Regions from separate parts of the Methylomonas sp. Uni0011 genome, predicted to be linked through region 2. Evidence: riboswitches for the same ligand, from Rfam matches in the RefSeq annotation. Region 2 holds a riboswitch; each other region holds the start of a gene.
What was found. A riboswitch is a leader RNA that binds a small molecule or an ion and turns the genes downstream of it on or off. The one in region 2 is predicted to bind cyclic di-GMP.
Positions count from the first base shown of each region.

Region 1: another riboswitch for cyclic di-GMP. It lies ahead of AC0IM9_RS04880 (hypothetical protein); the one in region 2 lies ahead of AC0IM9_RS06500 (hypothetical protein).
Region 3: another riboswitch for cyclic di-GMP. It lies ahead of AC0IM9_RS18100 (hypothetical protein); the one in region 2 lies ahead of AC0IM9_RS06500 (hypothetical protein).

Region 1 is NZ_JBVVNO010000002.1:465,624-469,833, reverse strand. Features, by position in the region: gene AC0IM9_RS04885 (cytochrome c peroxidase) at 1-368, opposite strand, end outside; gene AC0IM9_RS04880 (hypothetical protein) at 644-1,651, opposite strand; cyclic di-GMP riboswitch class I at 1,705-1,781, opposite strand; gene AC0IM9_RS04875 (hypothetical protein) at 2,594-4,210, shown strand, end outside.
Region 2 is NZ_JBVVNO010000003.1:277,813-282,022, reverse strand. Features, by position in the region: gene AC0IM9_RS06515 (hypothetical protein) at 25-363, opposite strand; gene AC0IM9_RS06510 (hypothetical protein) at 383-649, shown strand; gene AC0IM9_RS06505 (VPLPA-CTERM sorting domain-containing protein) at 678-1,463, opposite strand; gene AC0IM9_RS06500 (hypothetical protein) at 1,666-2,424, opposite strand; cyclic di-GMP riboswitch class I at 2,524-2,600, opposite strand; gene AC0IM9_RS06495 (ABC transporter permease) at 2,928-3,935, opposite strand; gene AC0IM9_RS06490 (non-ribosomal peptide synthetase) at 3,937-4,210, opposite strand, start outside.
Region 3 is NZ_JBVVNO010000022.1:40,099-44,308, reverse strand. Features, by position in the region: gene recB (exodeoxyribonuclease V subunit beta) at 1-1,650, shown strand, start outside; cyclic di-GMP riboswitch class I at 2,182-2,261, shown strand; gene AC0IM9_RS18100 (hypothetical protein) at 2,336-3,166, shown strand; gene AC0IM9_RS18095 (hypothetical protein) at 3,248-4,036, shown strand; gene AC0IM9_RS18090 (beta propeller repeat protein) at 4,033-4,210, shown strand, end outside.

The sequences.
Region 1 (4,210 bases), on a different contig from region 2:
TGCGAACGCAAGGTATGATTGGGGCCACCGCCGCCCGACGCCAACGTATCGAACGTCTGCCCGCTGGCTTTGCTGCTCTTGGCGCCGGGATTCAGCTGATTTTTGACCCGGGCGTCGGCCCCGGCGTGAAAATGGCAGGACCCGCAGGCCATGCCGTCGCTACCGACGTTCATATCCCAAAATAAGGCCTTGCCCAACGCAATCGCTGCCGCCTTATTCACCACGATCGGGCTGGAACCGTCCAACAAACCTGGCACCGGCGGCACCGGTACCCGCTGTAACGATACCGGAACCGGTCCGTGGGCCGCCACCGGCAGCGCCGCCAGTGAAGCGATCGCTATTAAAAAGATTCTCGGAAATACCTTCATACCTGCCTCGTAAAACCCGCTATTCACCCGGCGCCGCATCTGCTTTGGCCCCGGTCTGGGAGTCGGATAAAGACTGAACCTGCGCATGCCTTCGATTGCATCCGTTCAGTCGAAACCAAAGAAATCAGGGCCGGCCCCAACCTAGACCACCCCGGGAACCGACCACTAAATTATTGTGAGCGCCAGCTAATCGGGGCAACATCGGACACAAGGCATTTGGACCTTGTTACCCGAGCACGCCCCATTCGGCAAAGCGGATAGGCTGGCGCTATAAGCTAGACCGGTTTTTTTCGACCCAGCGCGGTAAAACCCAATAGAGCCGAACCGAACATCCAGACAGCTCCGGGCAACGGCACCGCACTGACTCCGGTATTGTTGATAGTCAACATATAGTTTTGGCCTGCACCGATTCCGCAATTTTGACCATTGGCATTATCATCCGGGCAACTACCCGCCCAGCCGATCAAGTAATAACCGGCTTTCAAGCCCTGTAGGGTCAACATCGCCTCGCCGGCACTCAGGGTCGCGAAACCGGTGTAGACGTAGGGTGAATCTTGGTTGACGTTGGTCAGTGCCGTACCATTCAGCGGATCGCTGGCACCACCGCCGTATTGACCGACATTTCCGGGGTTGGTGGCACCCGCGAGCAGACCTTGAATCTTATCGCCATCGCCGTTAGTGAAGGAGTAGCCGGCATTGGCATAACCGATCCATCCGTCATGGCCGCGCACTATGTTTCCGCCGCCGCCTTCACCCAGCCAGCCGTTGCTGCCCTGAGTCAAATCGGCGCCGGGCACACCCAACAATCCCGTGCCGCCCAGGCCGGGAGGCGCGACGTAACCGGCGACACCGCCATCGTAAGGCCCGCGCACCTGACTCCAGGCATGTCCGTAACCGCTGCCGTCGGCGGCACCGGTAACCATGGGCGCGGTTCCACTGGTCCAGATCGAAAATCCCGGATAGTTCATCGGCGCCGTGCCGCCGTTTTGTTTCAGATTGACCGTGACATCGAATCGAGTACCCGCGGCGACGTCGGCATCATCGCCGACTTGAAAAATCCTGAAGGGTGGCGTATGGGTCCAACCGTAGTTAAAACCGGTACCGTAGTCAGCCCAAGCCCTTTTCGGCGCCTTGCCGGATAAGCTAGCGCTGTCGCCGGCGTCGATAACACCCAGACTGGCCGGACTAATAGCGGCGGCCTGTCCGGAATAAGCGGCCATAACGCTGGCGCCGAGCGCAGCCAGAATTGCGCGGCGTAAGCTCTGTTGATTAATGCCTATCATATTGATGCCTCAATAACTGATTCGAAGTGAAGAAATTGCATAATTGCCTAGTCCAGGGCAGTCAGGCCGTCTCGCCGTGAGACCCCTGAATTTCCGTCTCCTCCTCGCGGCAGGTTCGGCTTTTTCCCGGAGGTGATATCGCTTCCGTTATCACTCGAATGAGAAAGCACAATTTGTACCTATTTTTTTTAATTAATTTTCAATAAGTTACAATAAATCCAGCCAAGGCTTGCGGATTTTGCCGCAGTATTGGCCGTCTGCGGCAACGCCTTGGCCAGCACGACAAATCAACACTAATACCTAATTAAATTCATTAACTTATTAAACATTCACAGCAAAAAACGGTTAGCAGCCGATCCGGCATCGGTAGCGCGGTGTAGCCGGAAAACAGCTGGGTAACGACGGCTAAGCGCCCGGCAGGCCTAAGCTGCAACTCATACTCTAGTCCTTTGTTTTAACTAATGAATTACCCATAGACACCGTTTGTGTAAGTCCGGTTGGCCAACCGCAAGTCGCCTGCAAATGCATAAAAAACACACATACTGTGTGATTTCACTTAGCGTGTGCGCGATATCACATAATTTGGATTTACCCGGCACCTGCATCCGGGCAACAGCGTAAGTCCGGCACCACCACTATCGGACGATCGGATACTGAGATCCACACCCGCGAAAACCGCGCAATCCTTAGGTTTTCAGTCGCGCCGCCTAACACTCGAAAACTCGCGGAAACGATAGTCGATAGCAAACCGCCGATTTTCCCGTGCAAGCCGATCGCCAGACAAAAAAACGCCAAAATTTTGATTTATAAAGGATTTATATAAAAAAGGCATGGCTATTGCTATCCGCAACTATCAATTGACCGCCCGGTCCGAGGTAGCCGCACCGCTGCCTTGTACACCATCGGCTCAATCGCATGGCCTGAACAACGACGGATAACATTATGAAAATACGCTATAAACGCGCGCTGGCATTCTCGGCTGCGCTCGGCATCGGAACCATTGTGACGCCACCCCCGGAAGCGCCATTTACCGGCCACGGCGACCCGGAAGTTTTAAGCCGGTTGTACCAGCGCTGGAAATATGCTCACGAACAATCCTCCAGCCCGGACAACTTGCAAATCGGCTTGAGCTATTCCAAGGCATTGTCCGCACGCTTCAGCCCGGCCGCCGGCCACCTTCAACTGAATCTGCGCACCGGGCGCTTGCAGGCAACGGTATCGGGTTTACCGGAAACCGGCCAATACGAACTTTGGTTGCTGGACAATCATAAGCAGTCTCGGCAAGGATTGCGCGTCGGCCAACTGGAGCCGGCGGCGGGCCGCCATGGTTTGACGCTGCAACTCGACCCGCAGCGAATGCGGAACTTTACGCTTGACGGCGCGGCAATCGTCCTAGCCGGAACCTCTCCCGAAAACGGCGGCCTGCTGTTCGGCTCGCCCAACCTGCTGCAGCGGCTTTATTTCACCGAGCACGACTGGCCGGGCGCGAACCTGGCTGCCGCCGGCGGCGAGATCGCCGCGAATCGCCTGCCGTTCGAATTCTTACTGCCGAAGACCGCTCAAGCCGGCAATTTCGGGAGCGAACCACAGTTAGCGCAGCTGATAGCCCGCGGCCAAAAAATATTTACAGAAGAGACTTTCGGCGGCAACGGACGTACCTGCGCCACCTGCCACCGGCCGGATAACAATCACACGATCGACCCGAGTTACATCGCCAAGTTACCGAAAAGCGACCCGCTGTTCGTCGCCGAAACCCGGCCGGAATTGGCCGATCTGGAAAAGCCGGCACTAATGCGCCAGTTTGCCTTGTTCGTCGCCCACGCCGACGGCTTCGACCGGCCGCCGGTGATGCGCAGTTCTCCCCATCTGTTGGGCATGGCCAATACCCTCACCTTCGAGCGTGCCGTAAATCCTGGTTACGGCAACGGCGAGTTTCCGCAGGACGAAGAATACTTCAAACGCCACGATGACGAAGCGCAGCAATCCGGCAGGCACACCGAAGCCATAGGCTGGTCCGGCGACGGCGCCCCGGACGGCGGCTCCTTGCGTGACTTCGCCAAAGGCGCGATCAAGCAGCACATGCCGAAAACATTGATCCGGGCCGAAAACATCGATTTCAGATTACCCAGCGAAGACGAACTCGACGCCTTGGAAGCCTATATGCTGTCATTGGGGCGTCGCGGCGAATTGAATCTCGCCAATATGTATTTCAAATCGCCTTTGGTGCAAAACGGCCTGATGTTGTTCAATACCAAGAACAATCCGAAAGCGGCCGACGGCTCGGTGATTTTCGGCGCCACGGCAAACTGTAACGGCTGCCATTCCAATGCCGGCGGCATCAGTTCGACCACCAATGCCAATCCGACCCGCGATACCGGTGTGGAACGAATGCGCGACCAATTGCACCATTTGGCCGACCCGACGCTGGCCTATGACGGCGGCTTCGGTCAGATCCAACAAAACGACTGCGGCCCGAATTATGACGAAGTCTGTTTTAGCGACGGCAGTGTTGCGCCGAGCGGTACTACCTCGCGACCGGCAGGACACCATGGCTTGAAC
Region 2 (4,210 bases):
CACCCAAATACCAATGCCGTTAAGTTAAGCCTCACCGCCGCGCCGCGCAAGCTGCCCCCCAAACACGACAAGAAATCCAAGGACCTGGAAACCGCCATCGCCACAGACGATGCCATCACCGCGCACAACATCGAATACTTTGGCGAACCGGCGTACGAATACACGCTGGCACAGGCGCAGGAGGACGGCTATCTTGCCGCCTGCGAAATCATCAAGCGCAAGGCCGACATCGATGCCCGCGTGTTTACCCGCGAGGAAATCATCAGCTCCGGCGCGCAACATCAAAACCGGTAAACCGCTCACCGAAGCAGACTTAACCAAAGCCGAATACATCGGCAAGGACTTCGACGACGAACTCTTCATCAATCTGCGCACGCCCAAAATGTGTGAAGACCTGTTCCAACTACTGTGCGACAACGGCGGGCCTGAGCAAAAGGTCATCATCTTCTGCACCCGCGACCTGCACGCCGACCGCGTAGCCATGCAGATGAACAACCTCTACGCCCGTTGGTGCCAAGCCAACGGCAAACCGCGCAAGGACGACTGCGCCTTCAAGTGCACGGCGGCGGGCGGCGCTGACAAGATCGAGATCATGCGCGGCGATGGCTACGCTCAGGCCGTAACAACGCCGATGAACGACTCGGAATAACCCAGCCGTTCGTTTATCGACATCCGCATCAAGCGGCTTTTTTCCGATAGCCGGCCGCGCCCAATCCGAGTGCGCCGCTCAGGAACATCCAGACCGCGGCAGGCAGCGGGACTACCGTGGTTTGAAAACTGAAGGTGCCGATGCGGGCGTTGGCGGCTCTAGCGACTTCGGCGCCCAGATGATCGAAGCCCCAGCCATACCCCAAACTGCCGTTCAAGGTCAGAACATTGCCGGTTAACTGCGTTGTCACGTCGAACAATTCGAAAGCGACGGCGGAAAAACCGACTTGGTTATAGATCACCCACGCCGAACTTTCCGGCGTTTTTTGCTGCTCCGCCGGGTTATATGCCAGGATCATATCGGCCATTAAGACTCTGTTGGTCGGTGGATCGACATCGACTCGATAACGCATCCCGCCGGCCAAGCCGATGTTTCCGGTCGCGGTGGCGGCGATGTTATTGGGATCGAAGCTAAAAGTCGTCGGGCTGTTGTGCCGATTGGTCGGATTGGGTGCGACGCTTGCGCCGTTGACGGTGAACTCAAGACCGATTGCGGAGATTTCGTTCGCCGCATAGTTCGTGAGATCGACCGGCGTGTTGGAGTCGCGCAACTGGGCAAATGTTTTCGAAGCCGCCGAAGCGTCGAAATACTCTTCTACATAAATCGACGGCGCCGGCGTGTTATCCAAGTCGATTCCGGCAGCGAACGCGTTCCGGTCCAGGTTGAGGATCAACGAACCGCCGGACACGGTGGCGGCGTGCGCGGATGTCGCGAGCAGCGATGCGGCGATCACGACAACGTTTAAAGATTTCATTTTGTTTCCTTGTTTTAGAGGTGATTTCAATACCGGCCCTAACTGAAAATCCCAGGCGCATCGCGCCATTGCTGGCGGAAGCGTTCAACGCTCGGCGCTACATCCGACGCCGGGTTTGAACCGGTGTAACTGGCGGCTGGGATAAATTGGATCGGCACCGCCGATATTGCCGGGCAGATCGACGACGGTGCCGGCTGGCGGCTTAGGCGGACAATCTGATTTTTCCGCGCGCTGAACCCAATAGCCCCAACAATCCGCTGCCGAATAGCCAAACGGCCGCCGGTACCGGCACTGCCGATGGCGCCAGACTGAAAGTGCCCAGCTTGACCGACTGGCTACCATTCAACAGCAAGTTCCAGGAAAAGGATTGAGCCGTGAAATACACGTCGCCGCTCAGCGATAACTCGCCGTTGGCGTTAACCGATTCCGAGGCATTGACCAAACGGAACAGCGCCGGTTGGCCAAAGCCGCTGCTGTAGGTATAGATGTCCCATTGACCGGCGGTTTTTTTCAAAAAGAAATCGGCGGGATTGAGATAGGTGCCGCCAGCCGCCGGCTCCATCCGGAAAGCACCGCTCAAGCCGATTTGCCCGGCCGCGGTGTTGCCGGCGTCCATCGTCGTGGCTTGTTGCTTGCGAGCGGCCCCGTAGTTGATGGTCGAAGTATTGCTATTAACCGCCAACGACACGCTGAAGGTTCCGGTCTGGCTCAGCGCGACACCTCCGGTTGTATCCAGAGTGATCGGCGTGGCGTTATGGTTTTTATCCCAAAAGTTAGCGATATACCAACCTTCGGCACCTGGTACAGCCGAAGTAAAGGCGGAATTGTCGATTGTTAAATTCGCCACGCCGCTAACAAGAGCCGCGTTGGCATCGGTTGTTGTCAACAGTCCGCCGAATAGACCGATTGCCAGAACGCCGGCCGAGGCCAATTTGTGGCTATGTTTTTTAAATAGATACATGGTTTTTCCTTGTAGATTTATCGATGGTTAAGTTATGCGGCGGGTTCCAAGTTTGTAAATCGACGCGGCCGACGCCGTGTCTATCGGCAAACCTTGCCCGCCGGTAACCCGGCCGTCTTGTTCCAAGACCCGTGGCTTTCCGGCTCCGCCTCGCGGCGGGTGTGGCGTTGCGCCGCAATCCTTGCGGCATCGCTGCTTCCGCGAACGATTACTTCCTGAGCTTCCAGCAATTCCTCCCAATAACTCGAGCTCCCGACGATCTCCTCACAAAACGCAGGCGGAGTTGCGGCGTAGCGACGCTGCAACGGAAAGGCCGCGAAGGCAGATTAAAGTCGGGTTTTCGAATCAATTAGCGACGAGCAAACACTAGGCCAAATCTGATTCGCCTTGAATAACAAGGCTTGGCACGGCGAATCCGGCGCCGGCCCTCGAAAACTAAGTTATCTCACGCAATCGCCGCGTGAAATCCCGCGTCGCCGCCGGAATTGACGCGATTCCGGGTGCTACTCTTCCACCCATCTGAAGCGCAGCGCAGCGCTGGTCAGAAACAGCAGCGTCATTGCCGCCAGCGTCAATAACGCCGGTGCAATTTCGCGCAAACCGGCGCCGTCTATCATCACGGCCCGCGCGGCTTGCAGCATGTGGGTCAGCGGGAAAATCAGCGTCAGGTTCTGCAACAGCGCCGGCGCGCCTTCCAGCGAAAACCAGACCCCGGACAGCAAAATCATCGGCAAGGTCAGCAGGTTCAGGATGCCCAAGGCCAACTCTTCGCTACTGGTCCTGCTCGCCATCAACAAGCCGAGGCTGATTAGGGTTACCGAACCGAGTACCGCAATCAGCACCAACAGCGCAAAAGCGCCCTGGACTAAAAAATCGAACAAGGCGTGCATCGCCACAAATTGCAGCACAATCGCCAGCATCAACATCGCCAACCGGCTGGCGACTTGCGCCGACAGGAATTCGAAGGCGTTGACCGGCGAGGCTTTCAAGCGTTTAAGCACGCCGTTTTTACGGTATCTGACGATGGTGAAACCGACGCCGAACAGACTGCTGTGCATGATGTTGATGGCTAGAATGCCAGGCAAAACCCAGTCGAGGTAGCGCACCTGCCGCCCGGAAACCACTTGCTTTTTCCAGGTCGTAGTTTGATCGCCGGCCAATAGGATTTTTTCCAACAGGTAGCCTTGCGCGGCACTGTCGTTGATCCAGTAACCGTCTTCCGAGCCACCCCGGACCACCATGTCCAACTGGTGGTGCTGCAGTTTGGCTAGCGCCTTATCCAGCTCGGGGTAGTCTATAAATTGCAAATATTGGGTGGTCTTGAATGCGGCGATCGGCGAGCTGGCTTCGCCGACCACGCCCACTTTGAACAGCGCGGTATCCTTGTCGTCGAATATCGCCGCGATGCCGACGATCAACACCACCGGAAACACGAAATTCCAGACCCAGGTGGCTTTGTCGCGGATCAATTCGGTATTGCGGGCTGTTAGCAATGCCAAAAAATGCTTCATCTCAACTTCTCAATGAGTGGCCGGTTAATTTAAGAAACAGGTTTTCCAGATTCGGCGTGGCGACCGTCAAGCCTGCCAACGGCACATTCAGCCGAGTCAGTTGGGCGATCGCCGCTTCCACGTTGGCGGTAACAAACTCCACCGTTTCGTCGCCGCCACTCACCGCGAACGGCAAGCCTGGAAGCTCCGCCAACCCGCTGGCCCGCGGCAGGCGGATCAGCACGCCGTCGAAATATTCCTGCAATAGGTTCTCCGGCGTGTCCTGGACGATGATC
Region 3 (4,210 bases), on a different contig from region 2:
TTGGACGGCCAGCAATTGTATCGGCTGAGCCAGGACGAGGCGGAGCTGGACGCTTGGGTGTCGCGCTTTCAGGACTATCTGCAATGCTGGCGCAACCAGGGCCTGCTGGCGACGCTGCAGCAACTGCTGCGGCGAGAACGGATCGAACAACACCTGTCGGCGCAACCCCAAGCCGAACGGGTGCTGACCAATATCCACCATTTGGCCGAGCGACTGCAGCAAGCGGCGATCGACGAGCATCTGGCGATCAACAAGACGCTGGACTGGCTGCGGCGGGCGATTCAGCAATCAGCGCAAGACAGTAGCGAAGACCGCCAATTGCGGCTGGAAAGCGACGAGGACGCGGTCAAGATCGTCACGCTGCACAGTTCCAAAGGCCTGGAGTACCCGCTGGTGTTCTGTCCCGATCTATGGCGGCGCAGCGACCGGCTGAAAACCGAAACCGCTTTGGTGCAATGCCACGAACACGGGACGATGGTCGCCGACCTGGGTTCGGCACAATTCGCCGCACGCCGCGAACAAGCCTTGTTCGAAGAATTGGCCGAGGACCTGCGTTTGTTTTACGTCGCGTTGACTCGCGCCAAGTACCGTTGTTATCTGAATTGGGCCGACGTCCGCACCAAGGAGCGGGCCAACGATTCGGCCATGGCCTATTTATTCGAATTCGCCGACTGCGATTTCGCCGGCCAGCAGCGGGTGCTGCAACAGCTGGCAAGCGCCGAACCGGATTTATTCGAGTACCGCCTGCTACCGGCCGAAGCGGCCGGCGAGCCGGCCGAATTGCCCGCCGACCGCCGTGCTGCCGACCTGGCGTTGGCGCATCGCCGCCAAACCCGCAGTCTGCACAGCATCTGGCAAATGAGCAGCTACACCGCGTTGGCGGCGCTGAGCCTGGAGCAGACGCCGGAACTGCCGGCGGATAAAGCCGAAGAAAGCCACGGCCAACCGGCCGGCGATGAAGCACTGCCGCGCGGCGCCCACACCGGCAACGTGATCCACAGCCTGCTGGAGACCGTGGCGTTTGCCGACTTGGCCGGGCGCCGCGACATCGGCCGCGCCAGCGCCCAAGCCTGCCTGCGCTACGGTCTGCAGTTGGCGCAACCGCAAATTTTGAGCGAGGTGCTGTACCGGGTAACGGCCACACCGCTCAGCGAAGATCCGGGGTTTTGCCTGAAAAATCTGGCGCCGGCCCAGTGCATCAAGGAAATGCCGTTTTACCTGTCCATGCCGGGCCGGGTGGATACCGCCCGCATCAACCGGATCCTGGCCGCCTGTCCGGCCTACCAGGCGCTGGACGCCAAACAAATCAGCGGCTATCTGACCGGCTTCATCGATCTGGTCTGTTGTTACGGCGGCCGCTACTTTGTAATGGATTACAAAACCAACGCCTTGGCGGACTATAGCCAGGCCAGCCTGCTGCAGGCCATGCGCGAACACAATTACGGCCTGCAATATTGGCTGTACAGTCTGGTATTGCACGCATACCTGGGCCAACGCCTGCCGGACTACGATTACGCCCGTCATTTCGGCGGCGTCAAGTACTTGTTCGTGCGCGGCATGGAGCCCGAGCGGCCGGCAAGCGGTGTGTTCGCCGACTGCCCGGAGCAAGGTCTGCTTGGCGATCTGGCCGATGTGTTCTTCGGTACCTAGCCGATTTTCAGCGCTGCTATGATTTAAAAATCCGATTTTGCCTATTCTCGTGGTGGCTTGGCGGCATCGATCCGGCCAGGGACAATCTAAATATGTTAAATCACCCAGGCCGGTATCGGGATTTGCCGATATCAAACCAAATAGTCAACCAATACAATAAGTTACCATTTGCCGCTTAGGGGGTGTTTGGGTTAAATCCCCTAGCTTCCGCCGTCCGTTTCATCGCTTGGGCTTGTCGTCATCAGACCAAGCTGGAGCGGACATCCATTCTCTCAATCGCGACTCGAATCTCCCGTCCACCCTGTCCGGCCCCGCCGTTCCTGATATTTCAGCCGCTCGGCTTCCCGCTCCAGCCTGCTGAATCGGCATCGGGTTTTATTTGTTAGGACTGGCATGGTATCTGCTGAACTCCTGTTGTAGCGTTTGCCAGCGTTCTGGTGGCGGCTGTGGCCCGCCCGACCGGTGCGTTAGCAACCGCCGCTCACTAAAGGAATATGCCGTTCGGGGTCCAGCCGTCCGGTTTTCAAGGAGGGAGCACTTCGCCACATCCGCCGCAAGGTGGAGCCGGAAAGCCGCGGATCTCGCCAGCTCGAGACAGCCGGGCCGCCTCTCGTGCGAGAGTCATCGACGGCTTGAGTCGTTCAAGCCGCTTATAGCGTTTATATCTTTCATTTAGGAAAAAAGTATGCAAAAGATCGGATCGAAATCGCTGCGGCTACGCTGCGTCCTGGCTGTCGGCGCGCTGGCAATCGCTAACGTGGCAAGTGCGGGCACGCTGAACGGCGGGGTGTTCCAAATTTCCTATGACAATCCCGATGATTTGTTGTCGGGCTTGACCTTGGGCGACGGCGCGATCACTTCGTATTATGTCGCCAATTATTTCGACAAGTCGTTGGCGGACAATATGAATGTGTCGCAAATGCTTGGCGTGGCAAACGATACCTACCCGGCGCCTGCGACGCTGTCGTTCGACATCAACCCGTCCAGTTTGGCCGGTACCGGCATTCCGTTCGGTAGCGGCGGCCGCAACAACAAAGCGACCACGTTAACGTGGGGAAGCAGTCAGGACGCGTTGACCAACTCGTCGACCTTTACCGCCAGCGGTGTTGCCGGGCTAAACGGTGTGGTAATGAGTCGCGGCAGTTTCACCGGTACGCTGCTATCCGGCGATTACCAATTCGGCTACGTCGCCGCTCGCAATAATGGCGTCAACAGCGGTTGGGCTCTGACCAACAACGTCAGCTTCTCGTCCACCACCTACGATACCCGCAACATCAGCGTCACCACCGACGGCGACAAACTGCTGTTTACCGGCGAACTGTGGTATTCCGCCAGCACCAGCGCCTTCCTGTTCGGCGGCGACGGCGTCAGCCAAGCCGGCCGCGCCGGTACCTTCAGCCTGATTTCTCCGGCTCCGGCCGCGGTTCCGGTGCCGGCAGCGGTCTGGTTGTTCGGTAGCGGTTTGTTCGGCGTGATGGCCTCCACTCGCCGTAAACGCACAGCCATTCCGGCCTAAGCCGGCTTTCGCACCCGGGCATACCCGGGTGCTTCGGCTTGGCTGGCACCGCCTTTCGAGATTATTTCCCTCAGCATGACTATGAGTATTCATTTAGCTAGATTTTCGGCGCTCCGCTTCGGCTGGGGTATGTTGCTGGCCACGGCGTTGTTATCCCCGGCGGAGGCCGCCACGGTATCCGGCGGCTCGTTGATCGTGAACTTGGATCGCGACGCGTTGGCCGCCGCCGTGGATATCGACGAAACGCCTGCCCGGTCGATGTACCTGGAAGAGTTTTTCGACGCGCAAGCCTCGCGCAGCCGGAGCTATAGCCAAATTTTGGAAGACCACCTGGTGCCCGGCGTGGCGGAGATTCCCGCAACCGGATTGACGTTTGCCGTTAACGGCAGCTCGGTCACCAACTTAACCAACCGGCGGAGCAAGCCGACGACCATCGATTTCGATCCGGCCGATTTCGAGGCCACGGTGACGGGTGCTATCGGCTTGGCCGGGGTGTTCCGGTTTCGGGTCGATACCGGCTCGGACTTCAATCGCATTTTATCCGGCGATTACACCTTGGAATACGACGCCGCCAATATCGACCTTGCTAGCGGCCGCTCGGCCTGGAGCCTGTACAACCACGTTTCTTTCCGCTCGCAGTCTTACAACCTGTTCAACGTCGTGATGGGACTCGATTCCAGCCGCTTCAGTCTGTCGGGCGATCTGGGTTTGGGAGAGGGCTACGACCACCTGAACGGTACCCGCGATGCGATTGTCGGCAATTTCAATCTGCAAACCGCGGTGGTGCCGCTGCCGCCGGCATTCGCGTTGTTCGCGGCCGGCTTGGCCGGCTTCGGCTTTTGCCGCAAGCCAAGAGGACACATGTTATGAAAATCGACCTAGGACAAGCGGCTAGCACCTGTCCGCGCCGTTACGCGCCCCCGGCGAAGCGCTTGGTGACGGCGTTGGCGGCTTCGATGCTGACCGCCGGCTGGACGGAGTCCGCGATCGCGAATCAATACAGCCAGGGCGCTTATATCAGTACCCAAGTCAATGTCACCGCCG